One region of the Peptacetobacter sp. AB800 genome, then DNA from elsewhere that is predicted to be linked to it. Evidence: riboswitches for the same ligand, from Rfam matches in the RefSeq annotation. Region 1 holds a riboswitch; each other region holds the start of a gene.
What was found. A riboswitch is a leader RNA that binds a small molecule or an ion and turns the genes downstream of it on or off. The one in region 1 is predicted to bind glycine.
Positions count from the first base shown of each region.

Region 2: linked by a shared signal. The riboswitch ahead of ACK2WN_RS07925 (GrdX family protein) and the one ahead of ACK2WN_RS10530 (alanine/glycine:cation symporter family protein) in region 1 are both predicted to bind glycine.
Region 3: linked by a shared signal. The riboswitch ahead of ACK2WN_RS09495 (saccharopine dehydrogenase family protein) and the one ahead of ACK2WN_RS10530 (alanine/glycine:cation symporter family protein) in region 1 are both predicted to bind glycine.

Region 1 is NZ_JBLOUI010000046.1:2,227-12,630, reverse strand. It holds gene ACK2WN_RS10570 (HAD family hydrolase) at 1-278, opposite strand, end outside; gene ACK2WN_RS10565 (hypothetical protein) at 407-1,504, shown strand; gene ACK2WN_RS10560 (transporter substrate-binding domain-containing protein) at 1,704-2,525, shown strand; gene ACK2WN_RS10555 (amino acid ABC transporter permease) at 2,614-3,288, shown strand; gene ACK2WN_RS10550 (amino acid ABC transporter ATP-binding protein) at 3,290-4,027, shown strand; gene ACK2WN_RS10545 (MalY/PatB family protein) at 4,140-5,330, shown strand; gene ACK2WN_RS10540 (ArsR/SmtB family transcription factor) at 5,561-5,932, shown strand; gene ACK2WN_RS10535 (heavy metal translocating P-type ATPase) at 6,001-8,721, shown strand; glycine riboswitch at 9,054-9,148, shown strand; gene ACK2WN_RS10530 (alanine/glycine:cation symporter family protein) at 9,259-10,404, shown strand, end outside.
Region 2 is NZ_JBLOUI010000024.1:8,777-19,180, forward strand. It holds gene grdA (glycine/sarcosine/betaine reductase complex selenoprotein A) at 1-88, opposite strand, end outside; gene ACK2WN_RS07910 (glycine/sarcosine/betaine reductase component B subunit) at 187-1,473, opposite strand; gene trxA (thioredoxin TrxA) at 1,547-1,864, opposite strand; gene trxB (thioredoxin-disulfide reductase) at 1,966-2,916, opposite strand; gene ACK2WN_RS07925 (GrdX family protein) at 3,091-3,465, opposite strand; glycine riboswitch at 3,564-3,669, opposite strand; gene ACK2WN_RS07930 (M3 family oligoendopeptidase) at 4,027-5,709, opposite strand; gene nadC (carboxylating nicotinate-nucleotide diphosphorylase) at 5,774-6,610, opposite strand; gene ACK2WN_RS07940 (L-aspartate oxidase) at 6,588-7,895, opposite strand; gene nadA (quinolinate synthase NadA) at 7,913-8,833, opposite strand; gene ACK2WN_RS07950 (carbon starvation protein A) at 9,496-10,404, shown strand, end outside.
Region 3 is NZ_JBLOUI010000035.1:5,341-15,744, forward strand. It holds gene clpB (ATP-dependent chaperone ClpB) at 1-2,035, opposite strand, end outside; gene ACK2WN_RS09480 (hypothetical protein) at 2,053-2,646, opposite strand; gene ACK2WN_RS09485 (replication/maintenance protein RepL) at 2,662-3,078, opposite strand; gene ACK2WN_RS09490 (GGDEF domain-containing protein) at 3,334-4,482, shown strand; gene ACK2WN_RS09495 (saccharopine dehydrogenase family protein) at 4,605-5,852, opposite strand; glycine riboswitch at 6,061-6,164, opposite strand; gene ACK2WN_RS09500 (patatin-like phospholipase family protein) at 6,257-7,546, opposite strand; gene ACK2WN_RS09505 (TerD family protein) at 7,571-8,119, opposite strand; gene ACK2WN_RS09510 (TVP38/TMEM64 family protein) at 8,216-9,013, opposite strand; gene ACK2WN_RS09515 (DMT family transporter) at 9,275-10,207, opposite strand.

The DNA of each region.
Region 1 (10,404 bases):
CTGTCAGCCTTAGTCTTTATAACCTGGTCTGCTGCAAAATCAATACTTCTCCAATCGACTCCAGTCAGCGAATCTACATATAAATTACAAACTTCTAAAAGATAGTCGTCATAGTTTCCCTGTCTTTTATCCCAGTTCAAAAAAGTTCCTCTAGCATGATCAATCCAAGTTTTTTCATCTATAATTTCATATTTTATTAGCTTTTTAAAATGTTCTACCATAAGTGAATCTCTGTACAGAGTTCCGTCAATATCGAAAAATGCTGCTATTTTCTTCATAAGCATTACCCCCAATCTTCTGATATATATTTCTACTAGTATACAGCAAATAATTCAAATAGTACAGAAAAATTTGTGTTAATATATAAATATGTAAATAAGAGAAATAATTTGAGAGGAGATAGATTATGGAATTAAAGTTTAATTTTGCAAAAATAACACAATCTAGACTTATGGGAAGTATGGGAATGATAATAGATAGTACAGATGAAAATGGAGATAATATAAAACAGTATTTCCTTTTAGACTCTGAGGGATTAGGACTTTGTGACTATGTAAAACTAATAAACCCATCAGAGAAAAAAGCATATATGGAAGAAGAAAGACTTATGGGGGGTCTTGGATCAGATAGAATAGAAATTTCTGAGGAAGAGGCTAAGTTTTTAATACAGCATTTTGGGAGTAGAAATATAAGATACGGAAAAGAGCTTGCAGGAGAAGTTGAGGATTATATAGATATAATCAACGATTTTAAAAGCGATTTAAATATATACGACTTATATCCAAAGATATGTAAAGAAGTAAAGGAAGAGATAGAGTTTGTAAACTACATGGTTATGAGATTAGTTGCTTGGGATAGAGAAGCACTTACATACTATTCTGAGAGCGAAGAAATAGGAAGTATGCACATAACAAATATAAATGGTGCACTTTTAAAAACAGATGTAACATCAAGAGGAAATGGAAAATATGTTGTTGAAACTATTTACGAAGACAATGATGGATATTATTTCTGTAAAGTTGCACTTAGTATTGAGAAAAATGAAAAAGGATTTAAGTTAAATTCTATGGTTGTTTCTGAGTCTGAGCCTATGTATGATTTTGAGGTGTTTGACGAGATTTCTAAGGAAGAGTTTGTAGATATTTATACGGTTGAAGATGGAGAAGAGTTTGTAGAAAAGTTCTATGAAGATAATCCGTTTGTTCTTAGAAGTGATATGGATGAGGATGCGGTATTCTTTACTAGATTTAATTTTAATAACGACCATGTTAAGCAGAAGTCTTATGTTATAAATAATGATATTAAGGCGATTTATTATTATTTAGATGGGATGTTCTTTGTTGGGACTTATTCTGAGAGAGATAGAAATTATATTAATGGTCTGTTGAAGGTGAATTATAAGGGGTTAGAGTATCAGGATTCGATGTTCTTTGAACAGAATGCGCTGTATGATTTTGTTGAGTCTGGTAATGATGATTTCTATGATTTTTTAGATGAGGAATAAAGTTTAGTTGTTAGAATAAAATAGTATAACAATTCATTGTTATAGAAAAAAGATATAAATATAATAAATGGTATAGAAAAAAACTTTTTGCTATGCCATTTTTTTTAATGTATTATTTAAGGTAATAGCATAAAAATATGCTATTTTTTTAAAAAATAATAAAAAATGAACAAAATTTATCAAGTAGGGAGGAATAAAAATGTTCAAGAAAAAATTATTAGCATTAGTATTAGCATGTACTACAGTGTTCTCAATGGTTGGCTGTAGTTCAAATGAAGCTAAAAAAGAAGAAGCAAAAGAACCAGAAACAAAGAAAGTATTAAGAGTAGGTGTAACAGCAACTTACAATCCTTGGTGTTATAAAGAAGGAGAAGAGATAGTAGGTGTAGATGTTGACATCTTAAAAGAAGTAGCAAAAAGAATGGGAGACTATGAAATACAATTTGAAGTAGCATCATTTGATGGTATGTTTGGACTATTAGATGCAGGAAAAGTTGACACAGTTGCTCAGCAGATAAGTGTTACTCCGGCAAGAGAAGAAAAATATAAATTCTCAGAAATATATGCATACAATCCATATAAATTATCAGTAAGAGCAGATGATGATTCAATAAACTCTGTTGAAGATTTAAAAGGTAAAAGATTTGCTTGTCAGCCAGCAGGATTTGAAAAAGAATTTATAGAAGAATACAAAGAAAAAAATGATCCTAATGATGAAATAGAAGTAGTTATAACAGAAGAACAAAGAGGACTTGTTGTAAATCAGAATAAAGCAGATGCACATTCATATCCAGTTTTATCATTTGATAGAATGATAGAAGAAGGTGGTTTAAATCTTAAACAGGTTGGAGAAAACTTATACGAAGAAAATAATGCGTATCCATTCTTAAAAGATTGTGATGAAGAATTATACAATAAATTTAATGAAGCATTAAAATCAATGAAAGAAGATGGATTCTTAACTAACCTATATAATGAATATTTTGGTATGGATATATCAGAATCTGTAATGAATAAATAAAAATATTATAATAAATAAAAATACTGCTGGAAATATTGTTTCAGCAGTATTTTTGATAAAATAATTAAAAAGGAAGTAAAAACTAAAAATGAATTTTAGATTTGATATTTTTCAAGAAACGCTTTTTGAAATATTACCGTTTATAAAGGTTACTCTTTTTATAGCGGCAATATCATTAGTTATATCATTAATATTAGCGGTAATATTGGCATTGATAGTTGAATATAAAGTGCCAGTATTAAATAAAGTTGTTGCTATATATGTATCGTTTTTTAGAAGCACTCCTATGTTATCACAGTTGTTCTTCTTTTATTTTGCAATAACGCCATTTGTAAGTTTTTTAAGTGAAATGGAACCAATAACAGCACTTATTATAGTAATGTCGATGAATGAAGCGGCATTTATGTCTGAAACCATAAGAGGTGCTTTAAGTTCAATAGATAAAGGACAGAGAGAAGCTGGTTTAAGTATTGGTATGACAGAGCTTCAGGTTATGAGAAGAATAGTAATTCCTCAGGCATTTAGAGTTGCACTTCCAGGATTATCAAACTCATTTATAAGTTTGATTAAGGGATCTTCACTAGGATTTACAATAGGTGTAATTGAATTAATGTCAGAAGCTAAATTAATTTCTTCTAAAAACTTTAGAGTTATGGAAGCTTATGCAGCGGTACTAATCGTTTATTGGGTTGTTATAGCATTATTAACAAAAGGTCAAAAATTATTGGAACAACGTATTAATAAATCTATGGGAGTTAAGTAATATGTTAAAAATAAAAAATTTATCAAAAAGTTTTGGTTCTAATAAAGTATTAAATAATATTTCCTTAGAGGTAAATCAGGGAGATGTTGTAGCTATAATAGGGCCATCAGGAACAGGAAAATCTACTCTATTAAGATGTATTAACTATCTTGAAAAGCCAGATAGTGGAGAAATACAGATAGGTGATTTTAGTACAAATTTTGAACATATAACAAAAGCAGAAATTCATCAACTTAGAAAATATACAAGTATGGTATTCCAGCAGTATAACTTATTTAAAAATAAGACTGTACTACAAAATGTAATGGAAGGTTTAATTATAGTTCAGAAAAAATCAAAAGAAGAAGCTGAAGAAATAGCATCTAAATGTTTAAAACAGGTCGGAATGTATGATAAAAAAGATGCGTATCCATCTACTTTATCAGGAGGACAGCAGCAGAGGGTTGGTATAGCAAGAGCTCTTGCTATAAATCCAGAAGTTATACTTTTTGATGAACCAACATCAGCTCTGGATCCAGAACTAGTACAAGAAGTTTTAAATATAATGAGAGAATTAGCTGAACAGAAAGTTACAATGATTGTAGTAACTCATGAGATGAGATTTGCTAGAGATGTTTCTAACCATGTGATATTCATGAGTGGTGGAGAAATTGTCGAAGAAGGAACTGCGGAAGAGGTTATAGTTAATCCTCAAAAGGATAGAACAAAGAAATTCTTAGCGCAGATAATTTCAGAGTAGATATAAATAATAAATTAAAATATAATAATAATTAGGGATTGTTACATAAAATTTTATAATTAATGTAGTAATCCCTTTTATTAATAAAATCAAAAATTGGGGAGATGAAAAAATGGGCAAATATAATTTTGATGCTTATGTAGAAAGAAGAAATACAAACTGTATAAAATGGGATAACTTAGATAAATCATTTCCTAGAGCAAAAGAAGGAGCTTTACCAATGTGGGTAGCTGATATGGATTTTGAAGTAGCAGCACCTATACTAGAATCAGTACACAAAGTTGTAGACAGAAAAGTATTTGGATACAGTACTAGAGAAGTAGAGAGATTCTACGATGCAATATTAGGATGGTACAAAAGAAGATTTGACTGGGAATTAGACAGAGAATCAATAATGTTTAGTGGTGGTGTAGTTCCAGCAATATCTATATTATTAAGATTATTAACAGAAGAAAATAACGGTGTAATAATACAAAGACCAGTTTACTATCCATTCACAAATAAAATAAAAGAAAATAACAGAAAAGTAGTAAATAACCCATTAATATATAAAGATGGAAAATATACAATGGATTTTGCTGATTTAGAAGAAAAAGCAGCAGATCCTAATAATAAAGTTATGATACTTTGTTCACCTCATAACCCAATAGGTAGAGTATGGACTGAAGAAGAACTCAAAAAAGTTGTTGAAATATGTAAAAAACACAATGTATTCATAATAGCTGATGAAATACACAATGACTTAATAAGAAAAGGATATAAACATATAAACCTACAGAAATTATGCCCAGAATATAAAGAACATATAGTTACTTGTTTAGCTCCAAGTAAGACATTCAACTTAGCAGGAATGCAGATGTCTAATATAATAATAAACACTCCAGAACTTAGAAATGCTTGGAATGTAGAAGTTTCAAGAAGTGGAGCACAGAGTGGACCAAATCCTTTCGCTATAGAAGCTATAATAGCTGCATACAATGAAAGTGAAGATTGGCTAGATGAATTAAACGAATACTTAGATGGAACTGTTGAATACATAAAGAACTTTGTAGAAGAAAATCTTCCAAAAGTTAAAATGATACCAATAGAAGGAACTTATCTAGTATGGCTTGATTTCAATGAATATGGATTAACTGCAGAAGAATTAGAAACAATAATGTTTGAAGAAGCTGGCTTAATATTCGACGAAGGAACTATGTTTGGAGAAGAAGGAAGCGGATTTGAAAGAATAAATATAGCTTGTCCAAGATCAATAGTAGAAGAATGTATGAATAGAATAAAAGTAGCTTTTGAAAATAGATAATATAATTTACAAAAGATAAAATCAGAGGATCAGTAAAAAATACTGGTCCTTTTTTATTGCAGTCAATTAAAAGGAATGAATGTGTATTAGTGAAATGACTTATTACAAGAATATATGAATAATTGTTCATATATTTTTATAAAACCTATTGCAAAAAAATAGTAAGCGGATTATAATGAATATATGAACAGTTATTCATATATTAAAACGTTAAGAAAGGAGAAAAACCTATGAAAAATAAAGAAATAGATTGTTGTACAGAAAAAAAGATACATGAAGAAGTAGTAGACAAAACAAAAAAAGAGATGCCCGATGAAGAGGTGTTAGCAGACTTATCAGATTTATTTAGAGTATTTGGAGATACAACTAGAGTAAAAATAATATTTGCACTATTCTCTAATGAAATGTGTGTATGTGACATAGCAGAACTTCTTGGAATGACTCAGTCAGCGATATCTCATCAGCTTAGAGTACTAAAAAATGCTAGACTAGTAAAATTTAGAAAAGAAGGTAAAACAGTATTCTATTCATTGGACGATGAACATATAAGTGGAATATTAAAATATGGACTAGAACATGTTAAAGAAGAATATGGAAGATAGAAGATATCAACAATAGGCAATTAATGTGTATAAAATAAAGGGATTTTAAGAAAAGGATGTGAATTAAATTGAGTACAAGAATAGATTTTCTACTAGATGGTTTAAATTGTGCACACTGTGCAGAAAAAATAAATGACAAAGTTTCAAAATTAGACTATGTAGAAAATAGCAACATGAATTTTGTGGCAAAAAAATTATCTGTATTTATGGAAAATGAAAGCATAACAGAAGCTAATGTGTCTAAAATAGCAAAGATAATTCATGATACAGAAAGTGGATTGACTGTAAGTCTATTAAAGAACAAAGTGCTTGGGGAAATAAGTTTCGATAACAAGGGAAATATAATTAAGTCAGAGAAAAAAGATGAAATAGATAAAAATAAAGTTATAAGAGTTGATTTTCTATTAAATAATTTAAACTGTGCACATTGTGCGGAAAAGATAAATGATAAAGTTGGAAAATTAGCATATGTAGAAAACAGCAATATGAACTTTGTGGCTAAGAAATTATCTGTATTTGCTAAGGCTAGAGATATTACAAAGCAGCATATGTCTGAAATAGCAAAGATAATACACGAAACAGAAAGTGGATTAACAGTAAGTTTATTAAAAAATAAAGTTGTTGGAGCTTTAGAGTTTGATAATAAGGGAAATATAGTTGAATCTGGAAATACAGCAAGAAATGGAAGAATAGATTTAAACGTACTATATGCAAATAGAAATAATTCAGAAGAACATCATCATGAACACGGTGAAAATTGTGGCTGTGGAGAACATCATTACCACGAGCATAATCATGATGAAGAATGTGGTTGCGGAGAACATCATCATCACGACCACGAACATAGTGAAAGTTGTGGCTGTGGAGGACATCATCATGACCACGACCATGAAGAAATTAAACCTAAAAAGGTTGAAAAACCAAAAGAAAAGAAAGAAATAAACAAAGATCTAATAAAAATTATAATTGGAGTAATAGTATACGCATTTGGAATATATGAAATGGCAGTTGGAAATACAGGTACATTTGGTGTGGTTGTATTTTTAGCAGCATATATTTTAATAGGTGGAGATGTACTTTTAAAAGCTGCAAAGAACCTATTTAGAGGTCAGGTAATGGATGAAAACTTCCTAATGTCGATAGCTACAATAGGTGCAATTGCAATAGGTGAACATTCTGAAGCAGTTGGTGTTATGTTATTCTACAAAATAGGTGAATATTTACAGCAGAAAGCAGTTGGTCAGTCAAGAAAATCAATATCTGCTCTTATGGAAATAAAAGCAGAATTTGCAAACTTAGTTCAGGGTGGAAAAATTATACAGGTAGATCCTGAAGAAGTAGAAGTAGGCGATGTAATAGTAGTTAAACCAGGTGAAAAAGTACCACTAGATGGAATTGTAACAGAAGGTGAAGCAATGCTTGATACTTCTGCAATAACTGGTGAATCTGTACTTAGAAGTGTAAAACCAGGTGAAGAAGTTGTATCAGGAACAATAAATACAAATGCATTAATTTATGTAAGAGTAACTAAAGAATATGGAGAATCTACAGTTGCTAAGATACTTGATATGGTTGAAAATGCAGGAAGTAGAAAATCTCAGACAGAAAACTTTATATCTAAATTCTGTAGATACTATACTCCAATAGTTGTTGGACTAGCATTAGCAGTTGCATTTATACCACCACTAGTTATAGAAGGTGCTGTGTTTAGAGATTGGCTATACAGAGGATTAATATTCTTAGTAGTTTCATGTCCTTGTGCATTAGTATTATCAATACCTCTAAGTTTCTTTGGTGGAATAGGATCTGCGTCTAAAAACGGTATTCTTATAAAGGGAAGTAACTATTTAGAAGCATTAAGAAAAGTAGATACAGTTGTACTTGATAAAACTGGTACTATAACAAAAGGTGTATTTAAAGTTACAGAAATAAATCCTGTTGGAATGTCAGAAGATGAATTATTAAGATTTGCAGCAATTGCAGAAGCGAATTCAAACCATCCAATAGCAAAATCTATAATGGAAAGCTATAATGAAAAATTTGAAGAAGAAGTAAAATTAAGTGAAATAGACAAGTATGAAGAAATAGCAGCGCATGGTATAAAAGTTTTATACAATGGAAAGACAATACTTGCAGGAAGTTCTAAACTTTTAGATAGCGAAAATGTAAAATATGAAAAGATAGATGAAGTTGGAACAACTGTATACGTTGCAGTAGATGGCAAATATGCTGGATGCATAGTAATATCTGATGAGGTTAAGGAAGATAGTAAGAGAGCTATTGCAGAAATGAGAAAAGTTGGTATAACAAATGTTGTAATGCTAACAGGAGATAATGAAGCTGCTGCAGCTAAGATAGCTGAAGAAGTTGGATTAGACAAACATTATTCAGGACTTCTACCTAATCAGAAAGTTGAAATACTTGAAGAAGTAGCAAAAGAAAATAGCACAGGAAATACAGCATTTATAGGAGACGGTATAAATGACGCCCCAGTTTTAGCTAGAGCAGACGTTGGTATAGCTATGGGCGGTGTAGGATCTGATGCAGCAATAGAAGCAAGTGATATAGTATTTATGACAGACGAATTATCTAAATTACCTATAGCAAAGAGAATATCTGAAAAAACAAATAAAATTGTTTGGCAGAATATAGTATTTGCAATGGGTGTAAAAGTAATAGTTATGCTTATGAGTACTGGTGGAGTTGCAAATATGTGGGAAGCAATATTTGCAGATGTAGGTGTTGCATTAATAGCCGTACTTAATGCAATGAGAACTTTAAAAGAATAAATTATTTTTATAGAATCACATAATTTTTTATACAAATTATAGAAATATGATATAGTAAAAATAGTTTAGTAACTTAAAAAATAAAAGTTTAATAAATTAAATATTCTGTAAATAACGTATTCCTAATTTTACTACTGTAAAAAAATTGGTTGTATACATTAAAAAATAAATAAAACAATATTAAAACACACATACTTCCTAAAAATAAAAAGGAAATATGTGTGTTTTTTGAAAATTTCAATAAATTTAGAAAAAATGTTGTAATTACTCAAAATAGATGATATTATTTAAACAGATAGATAAATTGTAATTATAAAATTAATAAAAAATCTATTAGGAACTCTGGAGAGTCTCCAAAAAAGGGGCGCCGAAGGTGTACACAAACTAAGTTTGCAAATCTCTCAGGCAAAAGGACAGAGCAGTAAGGCAGATCAAATTTTTAAGGTCTGTTTGCAAATGTTCTACTCTTATTTTTGGAGCTGATATATCAGCTCTATTTTTATTTCCAAAAAAATAAAAGAAAAGGAGAGTAAAAACATGGAATTATTCTTAGACAATCTATTAGAAGTAGTAGTAGCCGTAAACGGATTCTTATGGAATTTCTTACTACTATTCATCTTATGTGGAGTTGGGATATACTACACATTCAAACTAAAATTTATACAGGTTAGAAAATTTGGAGAGGGCTTCAGATTAGTGTTCGGTAACCTAAAATTAAACGGTGAAAAGAAAGAACACGGTGAAATGACACCTTTCCAGTCATTAGCAACAGCTATAGCAGCTCAGGTTGGTACAGGTAACTTAACTGGTGCAGCTACAGCACTTCTTTCTGGTGGACCAGGGGCTATATTCTGGATGTGGCTTAGTGCATTCTTTGGAATGGCTACGATTTATTCAGAAGCAACTCTTGCTCAGAAATATAAAACAGTTGTAGATGGCGAAGTAACAGGAGGACCTGTATACTACATCAGAGCTGCATTTACAGGAAAATTTGGTAAAGTCTTAGCAGCGACATTCTCAGTATTAATAATATTAGCACTTGGATTTATGGGTAATATGGTTCAGTCAAACTCAATAGGTGCAGCATTCTCAGAAGTTTTTGCAAGTAGAAATATAAATATACCTCCTATAACAGTTGGTTTATTAATAGCTGTAGTAGCAGGATTTGTATTTATAGGTGGAACACAGAGATTAGCATCAGTTGTTGAAAAAATAGTACCTATAATGGCATTTGTATATATAATAGGAAGTTTAGCTTTAATAGGAATGAATATATCAGAAGTTCCTGAAGCTTTCAAAATGATAATAGTTGGAGCATTTAATCCAAAGGCAGTACTTGGTGGTGCAGTTGGTATATCTATAAAAGAAGCTATACGTTACGGTGTAGCAAGAGGATTATTCTCTAATGAAGCTGGTATGGGTTCTACACCTCATGCACATGCAAGAGCAGCAGCTAAAAACCCTCATGAACAGGGATTAACAGCTATGGTTAGTGTATTTATAGATACTTTCATAATACTAAACTTAACAGCATTCTCTATATTAACTAGTGGTGTTTTAGATTCAGGAAAAGAAGGTATAGCACTTACTCAGACAGCTTTCGTAAATACTTTTGGTAGTGGTGGAGATTTATTCATAGCAATATGTTTATTATTCTTCGCATTCTCTACTATACTTGGATGG
Region 2 (10,404 bases), on a different contig from region 1:
CTGTTTTAACACATTCTTCTATTGCAGGTCCTGGCACACCATCACGGTCGCCTATTATCATGACCTTTTTATTTTCAAGTACGCTCATAATAGTCCTCCTAATTAAATTTTTCTTTATTATTTTTTATATTTTTATTATTATTTTACAGTCTATACTGTAAAGTTGATTTTAAATTTAGATATTGATTAATATCCTTTTGCAGTTAAATATCCGAAACCAGTTTCGTTAGTAGCACCAGTTATAGCCTGTATTTCTACTTCTATAGTTCCGTCTGGTCTTAATGCTCCAGCAGCTCCACCTGCTATTACATCAACTGCTTCTATATGTCCTATAACTCTATCAAGTTTAGGTAAGTTTATAACCTGGTTAGCATTTCCTCCAGTTACAACAGCATTTGCTCTAACGTCTGCATCTGCTAATGACTGAGAAGCACCATCTCTACCAGCATATTCATCTGTTACTATAACAGTTTTAACACCCTGCATTTCTATTTTTTTACAGTTCATTATTAAGTCTGTATCAGGGTTACCGAAACCTTCCTGAGATACTATAACAGCATCTAATCCAAGGTATTTACATAATTTTGAAGACCAGTTTGAAGATCTTTCTTTGTCAGCTAAGTAAACATTTTCATTAGTTATTATAACACCCATGAAGTTTATTTCTTTTCCGTGCTGAGCATATAATTCTTCTATTACACCATTGTTCATGTGTACATAACTTGGGTTTTTATCACATGCAGAAACACAGTTACCACTTACTATAGCAGTATCAAGTACTTCTGTTGGGTAAAGTATTGTTGGAACTATCTGTTTAGCATCTACACCGTATACGTAAGTATCGTGTAATAGTCCCTGAGTCTGAAGCATGTAAACATATCCAACTTTTGGTAGTTCTGGATATTCTGCAGCCTGTTCGAATAATGGTTTAGTTTCATATACAGATACTTCATCAGGAGTAAGTTCTTTAGCAACTTTTCCTAAGTAAGCAGCAGCTTTGAATCCTATCATTCTAACAGCTTTTTCATGATCATGCTGTTTTAAACCATCTACTGGTTCAGCTATAACAACAACGTTGTTTAATTTTGAGAATGGAGTATATTTAGCTCCTTCTCCTGTCATGTCTACTATACCTTCCTGGAAACCAACTATTTTACCAGTTGTAACTACAGCAACACCTTTTAATGCATGAGTTCTACCTTCACCAACTGTATCAACTTTAGATATGATACCTGGGAACACTCCACCGTTACCTTCTACCTTAACTCTTGGTTCGATAACATCTTTAACTGGTGTTATTCTTATGCTTTCACCTGGGTGAGCTAATTCTATATCTATTGATTTGATATGTTCATCTCCACCTATTTCCTGTAGCATCTCTTCTTTGTTTACGAATAAAACACCATCTTTAACTTCAGTTTTTTCACCAAACTGAACATCTTTTATAAAGATTTTTCCTAATTCAAGACGCATAACGCACCTCCCATAAATTTTTGTATAAAATTAACCTTTTAAAATAATTTAATTAAAAGCTAATAATAGGCTCTTAAACGTATTTTTTTATCATAGCTTCTATGTTAGCTATTGTTGCATCATCTTTAGTAACTTCGTCTATTTTTTCTCCATCTTTGTAAACTGCTAATGTTGGAAGTCCTAAAACTTTCTGTTTTATAGCAAGTCTTCTTGCTTTTGTTATATCCATTTCACAGAATTTCATTCCTGCAGCGTATTTTTCAGCTAATTCATGTACTTCTGGCATTAAAGCTTTACATGGTTCACATCCCTGACTCCAGTAATCTACGAATACGTATCCTTCTGCTTCTAATACTTCTGTTGCGAATGTATCTTTGTCTAATGCTAACATCATTTTTTTGTTCCTCCAATTTTTTATTTATTTTACCTGGAAGCCAAATGGCTTCCAGATTATATGCTTTTTATATTTTTTAGTTTAATAGTTTTTACTGATTATTCAGCAAAGTGTTCTTCTATATATTTTTCAGCCTGAGTTGCTGCTATTGCACCATCAGCTGTTGCAGTTACAACCTGTCTTAAAGGTTTCTGTCTACAGTCACCAGCTGCAAATACACCTGGTATGTTAGTTCTCATGTGGTCGTCAGTTAATAAGTAGTTCTGTTCGTCCATATCTAATATACCTTTGTATAAATCAGTCTGAGCTATAACACCTATGAATACGAATACACCCATTGTTCCGTCTTCTTCATCAGCGAAATATTCATGAGTTTCTCCAGTAACTGTGTTTTTGAATACTACAGATTGTAGTATTCCGTCACCTTTTATTTCTTCAACTACTGTATCTAGTAAGAATTCTATTTTAGGGTTCTTTCTAGCTTTTTCTTCTATACTCTTAGCACATCTGAATCCCTGTCTTCTGTGAACTATTGTAACTTTTCTAGCGAATTTAGTTAAGTACATAGCTTCTTCTAAAGCACTGTCTCCTCCACCAACTACGAATACTTCGAAATCTTCAAAGAAGTCAGCGTCACAAGTTGCACAGTAAGAAACACCTTTACCAGTGAATTCTGCTTCTCCTGGGCATCCTATTTTTCTTGGGCTAGCACCAGCTGCAACTATAACAGCTTTAGCTCTATATTCTGTACCACTTTCACATTTTAATACTTTTATATCTCCTTCAAGTTGAACTTCAACTACACCATCTCTTTTTATTTCAGCACCGAATTCATCACACTGCTGAACCATTCTAGCTGTTAAAGATGGACCACTTGCATTTTCAACAGATCCAGGATAGTTTGCAACTTCGTGAGTTATAACTATCTGTCCACCGTTTTTAGTTTTTTCTAATATTAGAGTTTTCATTTTAGCTCTAGCTCCATATATTCCTGCAGCTAGTCCAGCTGGTCCTCCACCGATTATGACTATGTCATATAAATTTTCCATTTCGTCATCCTCCTGATTGAAATATAAATCTTTTTATTAATTTAAAATTCAAAATTTAAAACAATATTATATTTTTGAATAGTAATTACTAGTACAATACTTCGAAAAATGTTTTCCTATCGCACAAATACATTTGTAAATGTTTTCCACAAAGATAAATATAATACTATTCTTTTAATACTCATACTGGATTCTTGAGATTGTATTAGTCATTATATCTAAATCTATAACTCTAAAATCATCCATTACTCTTTCTATCCAGTTAGGAGTTTTCTTGTCATTTTGGAATTTAGAAGCTGTATTTATTGCATCTTCTATTAGTTCCACTGACTGATAATCTAATCCTTCTCCTTCAGCCATTATAACTGTTCTATAAGGAGTTTCATTAGGTTTTACACTTCCATAAAGTGGGTGTGAAAGTAGTTTACATCCTTTATGAATATATTTTCTACATTCTTCAAGAACACCTATGTAAGATGTATCAATAAGTCTTACATCCTTTTCAGGAAAACTTTCTTTTATTTTAGAATTATTTGTTACTATAAACATCTTTACACTCTCTTTCATCCTAGAAACTTTAAACAAAAAAACAGAGAAAACAAATCTCCCAATTTGTCTTCCCTGTCAAAATTCATCTTCAGAGATCTGTCCGCAATATAGTATATTCACCTGAGAATTTCACATTTACTATCGGGAAATAGTAAACATTTGTACCTTCGGTCCCCATTTAAGGAAGTCTCCTATACGCTTCATCCAGAAATATAAACTTTTTATTTTTGTCTGTCTCTATATTTGTTAAGTTAAGTATATAAATTTTCGATACAAATATCAAGTCTTTTTTTTATTTTTTTTTCTATTATTTTTTCAAATGTTTTTCACATATTTTTCTAACAACTCATAAAAGTTAGTTATATACTTAACTTTAGCTACTTACATCTTTGATTTTTCATTAAAGTTGTTAGTCATATTTTTTTATTTTTTGGCTATTTTTATATATTTTATTTAATTTTCTATATATATTTTTTAATTTATATTGTGTTTTATCTATAGATATTTATTTTATTGATATTTTTTATACTTACAAGATAATGTTTTTTATTATCTATTTATCTATACCTTACCAACACTCCAATTATAGATTTTTTCTATAACTGTATCTAAACACCCTTTTTCAAAAGGTGATTTTAAACCTCCAACTTCAACTGTTTCTACAAAAGATCTCTTACCAGCATTTTTGCAAATATGCATATAATTCTCTAAAACTCTTTCGTACTCATCTTCCATACTAGCCCAAATTTGAAGTGCGCAAACCTCAGCAAGAGCATAATCTATATAATAAAATGGATTCTTAAATATATGACCTTGTTTAAACCACCAGCATCCTTTTTCTAAAAACTCATTTCCATCATAATCCTTCCATGGTGTATATATTTTCTCTAGTCTTCTCCATTCTGAATTTCTTTTCTCTGGAGTAAGTTTTGGATTTTTATATACAATATGCTGAAACTCATCTACCACCATACAATACGGAATTAACCTAACTATAGTTGCCATATGAGTTCTTTTAAATTTATCCTCATCTTCTTTAAAGAATAATTTCATCCAAGGCCAAGTCAAAAGTTCCATAGACATAGAATGTATTTCACAGCAATCTAATGTTGGGAAGTTTATCTCTGGCATGTCTATACTTCTAGACATATAAAGCTGAAATGCGTGACCAGCTTCATGAGTTAATGTATCTACATCATCAAAAGTCTTGTTGAAATTTGAAAAAATAAACGGAGCTTTTATCTCCGGTATATACGTACAGTATCCACCAAATCCTTTAGATTCTTTTGTTTCTAAATCCATAAACTCATTTTCTACCATAAAATCAAAGAATTCACCGGTTTCTTTGGATAATTCATGATACATCTTTGATGCTGCATCTAAAGTTTCATCATAATCTGTTAAAGGTTCCATATTCCAACCTGGGTATTCAATATCATCATCGTAATATTTTAATTCATCTATTCCTAGTCTAACTCTCTTTTGCTTATTAAACTCATCTACTAACGGAATCCATTTTTCTCTAACTTCATCTCTAAATTTAGATACATCAGCTTCCCCATATTCAGTTCTTTTCATTCTTATATATCCTAACTCTACAAAATTATCAAATCCTAACTTTTTAGCAATTCTATTTCTCACTTCTACTAACTCATCAAAATTAGAATTGAATTTGTCTTCAATTGATTTAAAATAATTATAGAATTTTTCTGAAGCCACTTTTCTTTCTTCTCTGTTTTCTGATAACATATATTTATTCATTTGTGATAAGTTATTATACTTGCCATCATAAAATATTTTTGCAGATGCTAATAACTTAGTATACTCAGAACAAAGTTTATTTTCTATTTTTAAATCATCTATTATTTCATCTGAAAATTCCTTTAAACTAAACTCTACAAGTTTATAAAAATGCTTGCCATATTTAGCTTCTATATCTGTTTTAAAGTCTGAATTTACAATAGTTTCATAAAATATCTTATCTATTTTTTTATACTCTGGACCATACTCATCCCAATATCTATTTTCTATAGCTATCTTTTCATCATGAGTATTTATACTATAATTTATAGATGCTAGTGTCTTCATACTCTCTACATGGTTTCTTATTTTATTTATTTCTACTATATTTTTATCAAATTTTTCAAAATTATCACTTTTTTTCATATCATTTATTAATGATATTATTTTTTTATTAATCTCTTTAAAATTTGGTCTTTCATATTTATACTCTGAAAATTTCATTTTACCACCTTTCAAAAAAAGCTGTATAAGAATTATCCTATACAGCTATCTTTTTATATATAAATTATATATTTTTTAAGTTTTTCATACTTATATCAAGTGCTTTTACTGAATGAGTAAGCGCTCCTGAAGATACAACATCAACACCTATTTTACCTATCTCTTCTATATTATCTAATGTAACATTTCCAGAGAATTCTACTATAGCTCTATAATCTATTATCTCTAAAGCTTTTTTAGCAGTTTCTAAGTCCATGTTGTCTAACATTATTATATCTGCTCCAGCTTCCACAGCTTCTTTAACCATATCTAAAGTTTCAACCTCAACTTCTATTTTAGTAACAAAAGATGCGTAGTTTCTAGCTGCTTCTATAGCTTCTTTTACACCACCAGCAGCTCCTATATGGTTATCTTTAAGCATTACAGCATCAGATAAATTCATTCTATGGTTGTTTCCACCACCCATTTTAACAGAATATTTATCTAATATTCTAAGATTAGGTATAGTTTTTCTACTATCTAATAATTTTGTATTACTTCCTTCTAATTTTTCTACAAATTTATTAGTCATAGTTGCTATACCACTCATTCTCTGAAGGTAATTAAGTGCAACTCTTTCTCCCATTAAAAGATTTCTAGTACTTCCTGTAAGTTTAGCTAATAACTGTTTATTCTGTACTTTATCTCCATCTTTTACATAGAATTCTATTTCAACATCTCCAAGTATATCAAATACTCTTTTATATACTCCAAGCCCTGCTATTACTCCATCTGCTTTACATATAAGATCTACTGTAGATCTTGATTCTTCACCAACTACAGAATTAGTACTTATATCTTCATTTGGAATATCTTCTATAAGGGCTTCTCTTATCATCTTATCTACAATCAAATAATTCATAATCGAAATCCTCGCTAATTTTAACTATTTCATCAATAACTTTCATTTTATTTTCTTTCATTAATTCATCTACAGAAACTTCAAGATTTGGAAGTTCTTTAGTAACAAGTTCTGTATCTTTTATATGTGCATTTATATCATTTGCTGCTCTTTTTGAGAATACTAATCCTTCAAGTAATGAGTTACTTGCTAATCTATTAGCACCGTGTACCCCTGTACAACTAACTTCACCTACTGCATATAGATGGTCCATAGTAGTTTTTGAATTAAGATCTACATGGATTCCACCCATAAAGTAATGCTGTGCTGGAGATACTTTTATTAGATCTGTACCTATATTAGTACCTCTTTCTAGGCATCCGTTGTATATAAATGTAAATCTATTTTTTAGATATTCTTCTCCAAGGTGTCTAGCATCTAGATATACATAATCTGTTCCATCTTTTTTCATCTGTTCAAATATCGCATGAGATACAACGTCCCTTGGTAGTAATTCATCTACAAATCTTTCTCCATCTTTATTTTTAAGAAGAGCACCTTCTCCTCTTAAAGATTCAGATATCAGCATTCTTCTTCCATTTGAATTTTCTTCATAGAATGCTGTTGGATGTATCTGTATGTAGTTTAGGTTTTCAACTTCTACTCCATTTTTTAGAGCTATAGCTATACCATCTCCTGTTAAGTGTCTTTGGTTTGTAGAGTTTTTGAATAATCCTCCAATACCTCCACAAGCTAATACTACATCTTTAGCAAATATATGCACTTCTTCTCCATCTTTGAATACTCTAGCTCCGATACATTTGCCATCTTCTGTTATTATATCTAGAAGAGTTGCATCTTCTATCATTTCTATATTGTTTCTAGTAAGTGCTGCTTTATAAAGAGTTTTAAATACTATTTCACCTGTATTATCTTTGCAGTGAACTATTCTATTTACTCTATGAGCACCTTCTCTAGTATAATCTATCTTTCCATCTTCCATATCAAGTGGCATACCATATTCTTCAACTATCTGAGATATATTTTCAATAGACTCTTCAGCTAATACCTGAACAGCCTCTTCTCTATTTTTATATTTTCCCGCTTTCATAGTATCTTCTACAAATGGTTTAATATCCGCTTCATTTAATGCAGTAGATATACCACCTTGAGCAAGATATGTATTATTATTGTCCATAGTTGATTTAGATATTACTGTTACATTTAGTTCTGGATTTAAATTAAGAGCACAGTAAAGTCCAGCTACTCCACTGCCCACAATTAAAACATCTTTTTCTAATTTCATTTTTATCCCTCGATTTTTTATCCCTCTGATAATTTGTGCATATTAAGTAGTGAATTTAAAGCATTAACTCTAACATTTTCTTCTACTATAACTTCATTTTCCATATTTAATAAAGTATTATATAAGTTTTCTAATGTAGTCTTTTTCATATCACCACACTGTATTGCACCATTTCCTCCTGGGAAATAGAATTTTTTATCAGGATTTTTTTTCTGTAGCTCGTATAATATTCCTTCTTCTGTAGCTACTATAAATTCTTTAGCTTCATTTTCTGTAGCATATTTTATTATTCCAGAAGTACTTCCAACAAAATCTCCCATACTTCTTATTTCTTTTCTACATTCTGGATGAACTAATACCTTTGCATTTGGATGAGCTTCTTTTAACTCAGTTACTTCACTTTCTTTTATTCTATCGTGAATTGTACAACATCCATCCCAAAGTATAAATTCTTTTTCTGGGAAGTGTTCAGCTATGTATCCACCTAAGTTTCTATCAGGTAAGAATAATATCTGTTTATTTTCAACATTACCTAGTATTTTTAAAGCACTTGATGATGTAACAGACACATCACAATGAGCTTTAACATCAGCAGTTGAATTTATATAACATACTGTTAATGCTTCTGGATATTTTTCTTTCATTTCTATAACAGCCTTTTCGCTAGCCATATCTGCCATTACACAACCAGCATTCTTCACAGGCATAAGTACAGTTTTTTCTGGTGAAAGTATTTTTGCACTTTCTCCCATAAATTTAACCCCACAGAATACTATAACTTCTTCCTTACAATCTCTAGCTATTTCACTTAAATAATAAGAATCTCCTACTTCGTCTGCTATCGCCTGTATTTCAGGCGGCTGATAGAAATGAGCTAATATTATAGCATTTCTCTCTTTTTTAAGCTCTTTAATTTTGCTTACTAAATTTTCGTTCATGTTATTTGTACACCACTTTCTCGTTATTTTTTTATCTAGCTTTTTTGACAATCTTACGATTTTATTTTTTATTTTCTAATTATAACTCAAAATTATTATAGCATTATACTTTATCTTCTTCAATGATAAAGAAATTTTTAACATATTTGATAGAAATTCTATCATTTTCAAATGATTTAAAAATTTTATTATTTGTTATTTTTTTATCATTTATATTTATTTTTAGCTATTTTTATATTTTTTAATAAATCTAATCATATATTTTTTCTATCGAATATAAATAAATTATCATTTTTAATTATCATAAATCTGTAACTTTTTTAACATTTTTATAGTGAGTTATTTTTTTACATTGACTCAAAATAAAAAAAGCTTTTCCTGACTACTCTTTCTTTACTTTATTTTTTTCATTAATTTCTTTATTTTTATTTGATATTATCGCATATTTTTCACACTTGATTATGATATTCTATAGTTGTATACTATATATAAAGAGTTTTGTATACAATGTTGAATTTTAATAATTGTATTTTTGTATTGAAATTGTAATTTTTTTAGTTGATTTTTTATCAACTATATTTATTTTTTATATTAACTTTATTTTGAATTTAACATAAAATACAACTCCTAAAAATTTTATATTTAAAAAGAGGTGTTTTACAATGACAGCATTCTTAATTGGACTAGTAATGCTTCTAGTTGGTGGTATGGTTTATGGTAAATACTGTGAAAAAGTATTTGGACCAGATGATAGACCTACTCCAGCAATAACTCTTGAAGATGGTGTTGACTTCGTTCCTATGAAAAAAATGAAGAACGCCTTAATCGAACTACTTAACATAGCAGGTACAGGACCTATACTTGGACCTATCCAGGGTATATTATTTGGACCTATAGCGTTCATATTAATACCAATAGGTTGCGTTCTTGGTGGTGCAATGCATGACTACATGAGTGGTATGATATCTTTAAGAAATAACGGTGAACAGATGCCAGGTATAATAAGAAAATACTTAGGAAAAGGTGTATATAATGTATACAACGTATTCCTTTGCTTCTTAATGATACTAGTTGGTGCAGTTTTCATCTACACTCCAGGGGACTTAGTTGTGACTCAGATACTTCATCAGCAGTCAGTTATATCTAACCCAGTTGTTTGGATAGTTTACGGTGCTATATTTGCTTACTATCTAGCAGCTACATTATTCCCAATAGATAAGATAATAGGTAGAGTTTATCCTATATTTGGTATAATACTTCTATTATCAGCAGTTGGTGTTGGTATAGGTATATTTGTAAAAGGATACGATTTAACTCCTTTAACAGCTGAAAACTGGATGGGTGTTCATCCTCAGGGATTACCAATACTTCCTATCTTCTTTGTAACAGTTGCTTGTGGTATCGTTTCTGGATTCCATTCAACTCAGGCTACTTTAATAGCTAGATCTGTTACAAATGAAAGAGAAGGTAAATTTACATTCTACGATATGATGATTCTTGAAGGTTTAATAGCTATGATATGGTCAGCAGCAGCAATGGGTGTTTACAATGCTCCAGGTCTTGTTTCTCCA
Region 3 (10,404 bases), on a different contig from region 1:
AGTATGGTTTTCTTCTTACAGCTTCAGTTAGCTGTCCTCCTTCTTCGTATCCTACATATCCTGGAGGTGGACCAACTAATCTAGATACTGAGTGTTTTTCCATGTACTCAGACATATCTATTCTGATTATATTATCTTCGCTATCGAATAAGTTTCTAGCTAAAGTTTTTGCAAGTTCTGTTTTACCAACACCTGTAGGTCCTAAGAATATGAATGATCCTATTGGTTTATTTTCATCTTTTAGTCCAGCTCTTGCTCTTATTACAGCATCAGATACAGCTGTAACAGCCTTATCCTGACCTATTACTCTCTTATGTAATTCATCTTCTAGTTTAAGAAGTTTTTCTCTTTCTCCTTCAAGAAGTTTTGTAACAGGTATACCAGTCCATTTTGATACTATTTCTGATATTTCGTCTTCTGTTACATCTTCTTTTAGAAGTGGTGTTTCAGATGCATTTTTCATCCGTTCTTCTTTTTCTTTTATAGATTCTTCTAAGTGAGGTATTTCACTGTATTTAACTTCAGCTGCTTTATTATAGTCGTATTCTCTTTCGTATTTTTCTACTCTACCTCTAGCATCATCTAACTGAGATTTTAAGTTTTTAATTTCTGTTATGTAAGATTTTTCTTTATCGTATTTAGCTGTCATTTCATCATTCATAGATTTTAATTCAGCTATTTCTCTCTGTATATCTATTAATCTTGCTTTACTCTTATCGTCTTCTTCTTTTAGAAGTGCTTCTCTTTCAGTTTCTAGAGTAAATAATTTTCTTCTTATTGAGTCTAGTTCTGTTGGAAGAGAGTCTATTTCACTTCTTATCATTGCACTAGCTTCATCTATTAAATCTATAGCTTTATCTGGTAGGAATCTATCACTTATATATCTATCTGATAATTTTGCAGCTGCAACTATTGCATTATCGTGGATTCTTATACCATGATGTATTTCAAATCTTTCTTTTAATCCTCTTAGTATTGATATTGTATCTTCAACACTAGGTTCTTCTGCTATTACTGTCTGGAATCTTCTTTCTAGTGCTTTATCCTTTTCTATATATTTTCTATATTCGTCGAATGTTGTAGCACCTATGCAGTTTAATTCACCTCTAGCAAGCATTGGTTTTATTAAGTTACCTGCATCCATAGATCCTTCTGTTTTACCTGCTCCAACTATATTGTGGATTTCATCTATGAATAATATTATCTTACCATCAGAGCCCTGAACTTCTTTAAGTACTGCTTTTAATCTTTCTTCAAATTCTCCTCTGTATTTTGCACCTGCTATTAATGCACCCATATCAAGTGAGAATATTATTTTGTCTTTTAGACCTTCAGGAACATCTCCTCTAACTATTCTTTCTGCTAACCCTTCAACTATTGCAGTTTTACCAACACCAGGTTCACCTATTAAAACTGGGTTGTTTTTAGTTCTTCTTGATAATATTCTGATAACACGTCTTATTTCGTCATCTCTACCAATTACTGGGTCTAATTTATTCTTTTTAGCTAAATCTACTAAATTTGTACCGTATTTAGCTAATGCATCGTATGTACCCTCTGGATCCTGAGTATCTACTCTCTGATTTCCCCTTACCTGGTGAAGTACACCTAAGAATGCATCCTTAGTTATACCAAATTCTTTTAATATCTTGCCTGTAGCTGTATTTTTTTCAAGCTCTATAATAGCAAGCATAACGTGTTCAACACTTATATATGAATCTTTGAAGTCCTTTGATATTTCTTCTGCTTTTAAAAGTACCTCGTTTATTCTTCTAGTAGCTGTAACCCCCTGAGATTGAGCTCCTTCCCCATAAACTTTAGGTATTCTATCTAATTCATTTTCTACAGATCTTCTAACTGAATCTGGAGATATTCCCATTTTTTCTATTATATTAGGAATTAATCCATCTTCCTGATTCATTAATGCTGAAAATAAATGTATTGTATCAACCTGCTGGTTGTTATGTCTGACAGCCTCTTGGAAAGCTTCATTCAGACTCTTCTGTACTCTTACTGTCATTTTTTCTACGTCCATAATCTATCCCTCCATTTTTATGCTCTATCATTTATTATTATAGATTTTCTCAAATCTATTAAACTATCTAGAAGATTTTCTCCCCTAGTAGTATCAAACCTTAAATTCATTACAAAACTCTTATCCTCATTGAAAAATCTAAACAAATCATTTGAAGATGCATTTAAATATAGATTTGTATCAATCTGTCTATCCTCTCCAACCATGAGATTGTTGCATTTTTCTAAGAATGAGTTTCTAAAATTCATAGTGTATGCACCTGAATTTTGATCATAGCTGTAAAAGGCTACATTGTTGAATACTCCAATTAGATTAGAGTTTATAAAATTATACATTCTGTTATTGTTGTATATTGATATTTGTTCATATATATACTCCCTAAAAATTGGATGTACGTTTTTTTCAAGCTTTACCGCCAACTCTTGTGGCATTTCAAAGTATATCTTCCAGTACTTTGGATTATCCTTTTCTAAAGTAAGAGCTGTCTTTTGTCTGCCTTTATCTTCAAATTTATATAGTTTACAGATAAAGTTACTTTTTTGAAGAGAAGTTCTCTGTTCTTCAAAAAAGGAATCAAACCACTGGAGTATATTTCTATCTAGCTTCAGCATCTAAATCCCTTCTTCCTATTTATATTTTTTCTTGGATAAGGAATTGTACTCCTCCATTAGCTGATCTCTTTCTGGTTTGCTGCCCTTATAAGAGATAGCTGGGTTTATCATATACTCCCCATTTCTTACCCTCTGAATAAAGTCTCTTTTCTTCAACTTTGTAAACAATGTCGAAAGAGATGTTTTCGGATAATCAAAGATTTCTGCCATTTCATCTAAAGTCATTCTTATCTTATTCTCTCTATCCATAGCTTCTATAAGCATAAGTGGAATTAAATCTTTTTTTGTATAAGACCCTTCTACAACCTTGACGAAATTTTTTAAGCATATATTTGAATACTTATCCTTCTTGGGTACGAGGTTTCTACTTTCTGTATATTTTTGATCTACATCAACTTTTGATGAACTATTTATCTCAAGCACTTTACTCACCTCGTTTCTTCCTCTTTCGTTAACCCTATCATAGTCCTTTTTTAAATGAATGTCAAAGCAAGTTTTTGTGAAAATTTATCTCTTGCGCTAACTTTTATTTATCTCATAGATAAACTTTTTAATTTTAGTAAACCTAGTATTTTCAACGGCTTGAGTTTAATTTTAAAAAAATATCAATTTTTTTGAAAAAAAATTTTTAATAATCGTTATGTGCTATAATTATCTTAATAAAATTATTTGCAAGAGGTGTTTTTTATGGCGGGGGATTTAATTTTAACAAGTCAAAAGTTAATATTAAGCACAAATTATATGCTTTTTTTATACGGATTATTTACAATTTTTATGTTTTCACTTTTAGATAGGTATATGAATGAAGTAAGCTCTATGGATTTTTTATATCTAGGATTATTTGATGCAATGGTGGCTCTTCCACTATTTTCATTTAAATATCCTGATACAAGCTATGGATTTTTATTTTTAGGATTATCTATAATTCCTCTATTAAAACTTTATCAGGCATATTGTAATAGTAAATACTTTCATTTTATAAAGCTAGTTAATAGATTTGCAGTTGTCGTTACGATTGCAGTATTTTTATTAGATAATGTATCTATTTTCCCAGTAGAACATTCTGATACTTTTATTTATATAATACTTTTTATTGGTTTACTGCTTACTACATTTTTAGCTGCAAATATATATAGAGAAAAAAGTATTACCCCTATTTTTTCTTCAGCTAATTTAATACTTATACTTAGCATAGTAGGCGGTGCTTTGGGTGAAAGTATAGAGATAATAATTTTAGGAATTTTAATATTCTCAATAGTGGCTACAGTTGCCCTTATTGATAATTTTGTAAAAGAATACAGAAATAAAACATTGATATATATGAGAGAAAAACTAGTATATAAAGATATCCTTACATCAATGAAAAATAGGCAGTCTTTTGAAAAGCAGTTAACAGAAGATGATAAAAATATAAATGATTTTAATTCATATTGGGCTATTTCTATAGATTTGTCAGATATTAAATACGTAAATAATAATTTTGGTTATTCTCATGGGGATAAATTAATACAAAATTTAGCAGATAGTATAGAAGATACTTTTGAAGATATCGGCAACTGTTTTAGAATAGGTGGTGATGAGTTCATTATTCTTATCAAAAACGAACCTAAAGAAAAAGTTGAGAGATATATAGAGTTATTCCAATCTGTGGTATCTTCTTACAACAAACTACACGATATTAAAATGATTACTTCTTTAGGATATGACTCTTATAAATTTGGTTATGATAAATCTATATTTGATTTAGTGAGTAGAACAGATTATATGATGTGTAAAAACAAAAGAAGGTTTAAAACATCATGGATGCCTGACGCAAACGAAGAATTACAAGAATAGAGAATAATAACTAACTTAGTGTATTGAAGAAGATAGAAAAAAACTCCTCTACAATGCAACTTGATTGCCTGTAGAGGAGTTTTTCTATGACTTCACTATCCTAAAGTTATTAACTTATACGTTTACATTTCTTTTATTTTATAATCAAATCCAGCTTCATCCATTATGTTTAGGTATGGCATCGGATCAAAATATTCTGGAGAGTATACACCTTCTCCTGTCCATATTCCTCTACCTATAAGCTCTATTGCTATTGCTGCTCCAAATCCTGTCTGAGCAACTACAGCCTGCATTCCCCAATCCTTCATAGATTCCTGATTATCAAATGTCTGGTACATCATTATTTCTTTTTCTTTGCCGTCTTTAATTCCTTTACAATGTATACCAACGCACATTTCTCCAACCATTTCATTTCCTATATCTTTAGGCTGAGGAGCACACGCAGCTACAACATCTCTAGGTGAAACCTTCACTCCACCGACTTCTACAGGCTTAGTTCCTCTAAGTCCTAACTTATCTATAACTTTTAATGCGTTCATTAAGTTTTCATCAAGAGATATTTTATACGTAACTCTTTCTAGTCCGTACTGTTCAAGGTATCTAGGCATTGTAACAGTTTCTTCGTGCTCAATTTTGACTAATGTGTTTTCACCTACTTCTGGCATATCAAATTTTTCTTCACCAGCAAAGGCATCTTCTACTATAAATCCACCGTTGTTTTTATCCCATTCAACATTAGGATTCATACATTCATCTAAAACCGTCCACACATTAAATCCAAATATAATATCGTCTTTATCTGCAGAATGTATCTGAAGATTTCCACCGTCTTTTACATGTATTTCTTTTATTTCATCAAATAATTCTGTTGCTGCGTATTTTGCAAATACATTTACAACTCCTGGATCTATTCCCATGCATATACAAGCTAACTGTCCATTTTCTGCCCATTTTTCGTGTCTATCAAAGTTGTATTTTGTCATAGGCTCTGTATAACTATTTTCTATACCTAAACCAAATGCAGGATTTTCCATTGGAACAGACCAAGTTCCCATATTTCCGTAATTTACTCCCGCCTCAAATGCTGCATCAAATATATAATTACTTAAAAATGGAGCTGTTGCATCCATAACAAAATCTAAGTTATATTTTTTTACAAGTTCTTTCATACTTTCTTTTGATTTTGCATTTACAAATTCAGGCTTAAATCTATCGTAATCTCCTAGATTATCACAAACCTCTTTTGCTCTCTCTAAATCGTAGTCAGAAACAACTACAAGCTCTAGCCAATTGCTACTTTTATCTCTTTCTTTTAAAATCCTTAAAATTGATTCGCCGACTGCTCCGGCACCTACTAATAACATTCTCATAATTCTTATCTCCTCTTTGTATATATAGTCTTGCATCTTACACAAATATGGATTTCTCTTTTTATTGTAAATAGGAATAAAAAATACCAACCTTACAAAAACATAAAAAGAGATACAGATACACAAATAAATGCATCCATATCTCTGTCCTTTTGCCAGTTGGTTATATCCTCGTAGGCGGTGAATTTAATCACTCTCTCCAAAGTATCGTCAGACTGCCCTCCTTTTGCCTGTCAGTTTCCACAGAAACAAGATGAAATTTCTGTTTTGCTTCTTCGGCGCTTTTTACAAAGTCTCTAATGCAGTCGTCATCCGAACATATTTGATTGTCATTTTTATAATATAAGATTTTTATCAAACTGTCAAATTTTTTAATTCTAAATATTTATTTTTTTAATACTTATCTAATCCCAACCATCATCATCTTTATCTTCATTCTTTTCATAACTTTCCAGCTGACTTACATGATATCCTATATCATCCAACATACTCTCTTCAAATTCCTTTAGAATACTTTCCTTAAAAGTTATAGGAGTTATCTTTTCTATTGGTTTTGCAAGTCTAAATGCTGCCTTTTTAAGCTCAGATAATTTTGAACTAGATGAATCATCGTCCTCAGATTTATTTATACAGTCTATAAATTCATCCAATGAATAAACCTTAAATTTTTTAATCTTTTTCCCCTCTGCTATAGACTCAAGCAACGCTATAAAAATATCTTGATAAGTCGCATCTTTTCCCATTTTTAAAGCTTCTGCAGTTTCTGGAATAAGATTTTCAAAGAGAATTCTTTTTGGATTTTTACCAACAACTCCTCTGCTTTCTGCATAAGGTAATATCTTTTCATCTGGATAAGAAATCAATCTATTCATAAACTCATCGTCTGTTATTCCATCTATGTAGTATTTATTTCCTTTTAATCCTTCAATTTTTTTAATCCGGTCAAAATATCCTCTAAGCATATTTCTTCTTATAGTATCATTGCTGAATATAAGACCTCTCCCAAGTGGCTCAGAAGGTTTTATTTCTATAAACTTAGTATCCTCTTTTATAGGCTCTCTAAGTTTTCTGTTTGGAGAAACTCTAACAGCTATTAAATCATCATACCCTTTGCTTTCTAAAAGCCTTAGAGGACAATTATCATAAAATCCCCCATCTATAAAGAATTTACCATCTATATCTTCACTTTTAAAAACAGGCAGATTTGCACTAGCCATTATGTAGTCCTTTATCTTGCCTTTAGGAATATCCTCCTTAAAAATCTCCACTGGTACAGGTTTTAATCCGTCAAACTCAACTGTAACAAGACCAAAATCCATTTCAGATGCGCGGATTTTATCCTCATCTATATAAGTATCCAAAATTCTTCTAAGCTTTGTAGTATCAATTCCTTTATTTGCTATGACTTTTTTTGCTTCAGTAGATGCATATTCTAACATACTTCTATCTATATTCTTGTCGAGCAAATTCTCCATAAACTGGTTATCCACATTGAATAATGTCTCAGGTTGCATATTTTTCCACATATTGTAGCATACATCAAAGTCACCCTGAACTATCATAGCTGCATTAAATGCACCTATAGATGTTCCAACAGCTCCTTTAAATTTATATCCTCTTTCAAAAAGTGCCTTTAGTACTCCTAAATGGTATGCGCCTTTTGATGATCCACCTTCTAATGCAATTCCCTTCATAATTATCACCTCCTGTGATAATAGCTAAATTCCTAGACCAAATTTTTTACCTAGACTTAAAAGACCTCCATCTAGATAATCTGTATTTACATTAAATTTCCATTCACCGTTGTGTCTATACATTTCACCAAATACTATCTCTGTATTCTGACCTACACTATCATTTATCTGGTAGTTATATATTACTTCTTCTCGATCTAAATCTATTATTCTCATAGATAAATAGTCAAATCTATCGTAATATCTAAATACATCACCGTACTCAGTTAAAGTAAGTGCAAATGCTATCTTTCTTATTTTATTAGGTATTTTAGACATAGTTATGTAAACTTTATCTTCTCTTTCGTTTAATTTAACTGATTCAGATGGATGCTCTCTATTTTCACTGTAGATAAAATCTTCGTAGCTAGTCATAGTTCCGCTACCATCAGTTAAGAAAACAGCTGTACCCATTTCAAAATCATCTTTCTTTAAATAATTATTTACTCTATAATCAAATTCAACCAAAACATTTTCTAATTCTGGTATATCTCTTGTAAGTTCAACTTTCTGACCTTTAAGTATTTCCTTCATCTTAAAAAATTTCTCCTTCTACTAAAAATTTCTACTTATTAGATTATACAACAAATCTCTAAAAAAAGTGAACTTTACTAGTAGATTATATGTAATTTATTCTTGTTCATCTTCTTTCTTTTTTCTATATTTTTTATTTGACTTATCGATTGTTATATTTACAAATCTCTTCTTTTGTTGTTTTTTTAGATTTCTTTTTTCCTTTTTCTGTTCTTTCTTTTCTTCTTTTATTTCTTTTTTATGTTCTCTCTTTACTTCCTGAATATGTTTGATTTTTTTAGTACTTTCTTCTATCTTAACTATACTAGCTTCTATTTCTTCTTCGTGCTGTTCTAGCTTCTTATTAAATCTCTTACCTATTATCCACGAAACTAAAGTTAATCCTATAAATAATCCTATTTTTATTGGACTATGTATAAATCCTGTTATATCTTCAGAAATATAACTTATTATTATAAACATTACAAACTTACCAGTCAACATAGGTGGTATAAAGTCTATTAATTTTTTCTTGCCACAAAGTGCAGATGCCAAAGTGGCCCGGCAACTAGGCATAAATGGACATGCATAAGCTAGGAACAAAATACTGAAACCTTTTTTATCAACCCATTCTATTACCGAATCTACTTTATTATTCTTTAAAAGCCACTTTAAAATCCTAATATTTCTAAATCTAGACACCACTAAAAATAGCGCCGTTGTACCTAGCCCTGATCCAATCCACGATATGACAAGACCTTTGAACATACCAAATATTGCAGCATTTGCAGAAACTATTGCTACGAGTGGAAGCGCTGGTATAAAACTCTCTATAAATGCACTAAAAAGACCTGCAATTATAGATAATATTAAATTATCCTGTGCTATATATAATAAATTTTGAATGTGCTCCATAATAAAACCCCTCTTATCTATATGATACAAATTAAATAAATATTAGTTTTAATATTTATTTTTATTTGTTTCTTTAATATATATATTTGATATATGCTCTTATTATACCTTCTTATTCTTGAGGAATTCTTAACTTTTTCTATAAATATTCTAAAAAAGCTGCTACATTTTCTCCCCTAAAATGTAACAGCCTTTAAATCATTCTATAAAAATTCACCCTATATAATTTAACTTTATAAATATAAATTTGTTTAATTAAAGCTATCCAACGTATGCTTCTGCTTCCATTTCCTCAACAACTTCTGTTTCAACTTCTTTATTTCCAGCAACTGCTGTAAATGCTGATACAAACATTATTGCAACTCCTATAGCTTTTCCAATAGTGAATACTTCACCTACTACAGTCCATCCTATTATAGATGCAGCTATAAGCTCAACAGATGCTACAACACCTACTATTGAAAGCTCACAACCTCTTGCAATTCCCTCAGCGTAGAATATATATGCCATCGCCGCTGGGAATACTCCTAGAAGTATCATATATGGAAGTACATTCATGTCTGTAACAAATCCTATCATTTCAACTGGTTTTGCTGAAGGTATCATAAATATTGCTCCAAATAAAAATCCATAGATTAAAATTGTTTCACTTGAAAATTCTTTTAATGCATTTTTACTTATTATTGGCATTAATGCATAAGTTATTGCTGCCATTATTCCCATTATTATTCCGTATGTATTTATTCCTTTTAGATCAAGTACTCCACCAGTAACTGCCATAATTGCTCCAATACAGCATAAAATTAGAGAAATTATCTTAGCTCTAGTCATTTTTTCTTTATAAACTATTTTTGAAAATACCGCTAAAAACAATGGTGAAGTATATAAAAGAACTGCAGCTATTGAAACACCAGTCACTTCTACTGCTTTAAAATAACATTTATTAAAAAGCCCCTGACATATTATTCCTATTGCTCCACAATATAAAAGACATTTTAAATTTATTTTTAAAACTTCTGGTCTTCTTATTAGCGAATATAATGATAACACTATAAATCCTATAAATAATCTAGTAAATGCAACCTGTTCAGATGAAAGACCTCTTTCCATAAGCATATTTCCAAATAATCCTAGCGTAGACCATAAAATCCCTGCCATTGCTATAAATACGTATGAATTTGCACCTTTTTTCATATAATTACCCCCTCAATTTTTTATTATTACATTATATTTGAATAGCAAAATACATGCCATTTATATAGTATTTTTATTTTTACATTTAACATTTATAAAAGTTAGCGTTTGCAATATATACAGTTTTTTTCTTATGATTATTTCAATTTTTATCATTTTTTTATTTTGACTATATATTTTTTTATCGTTTTTGTAGA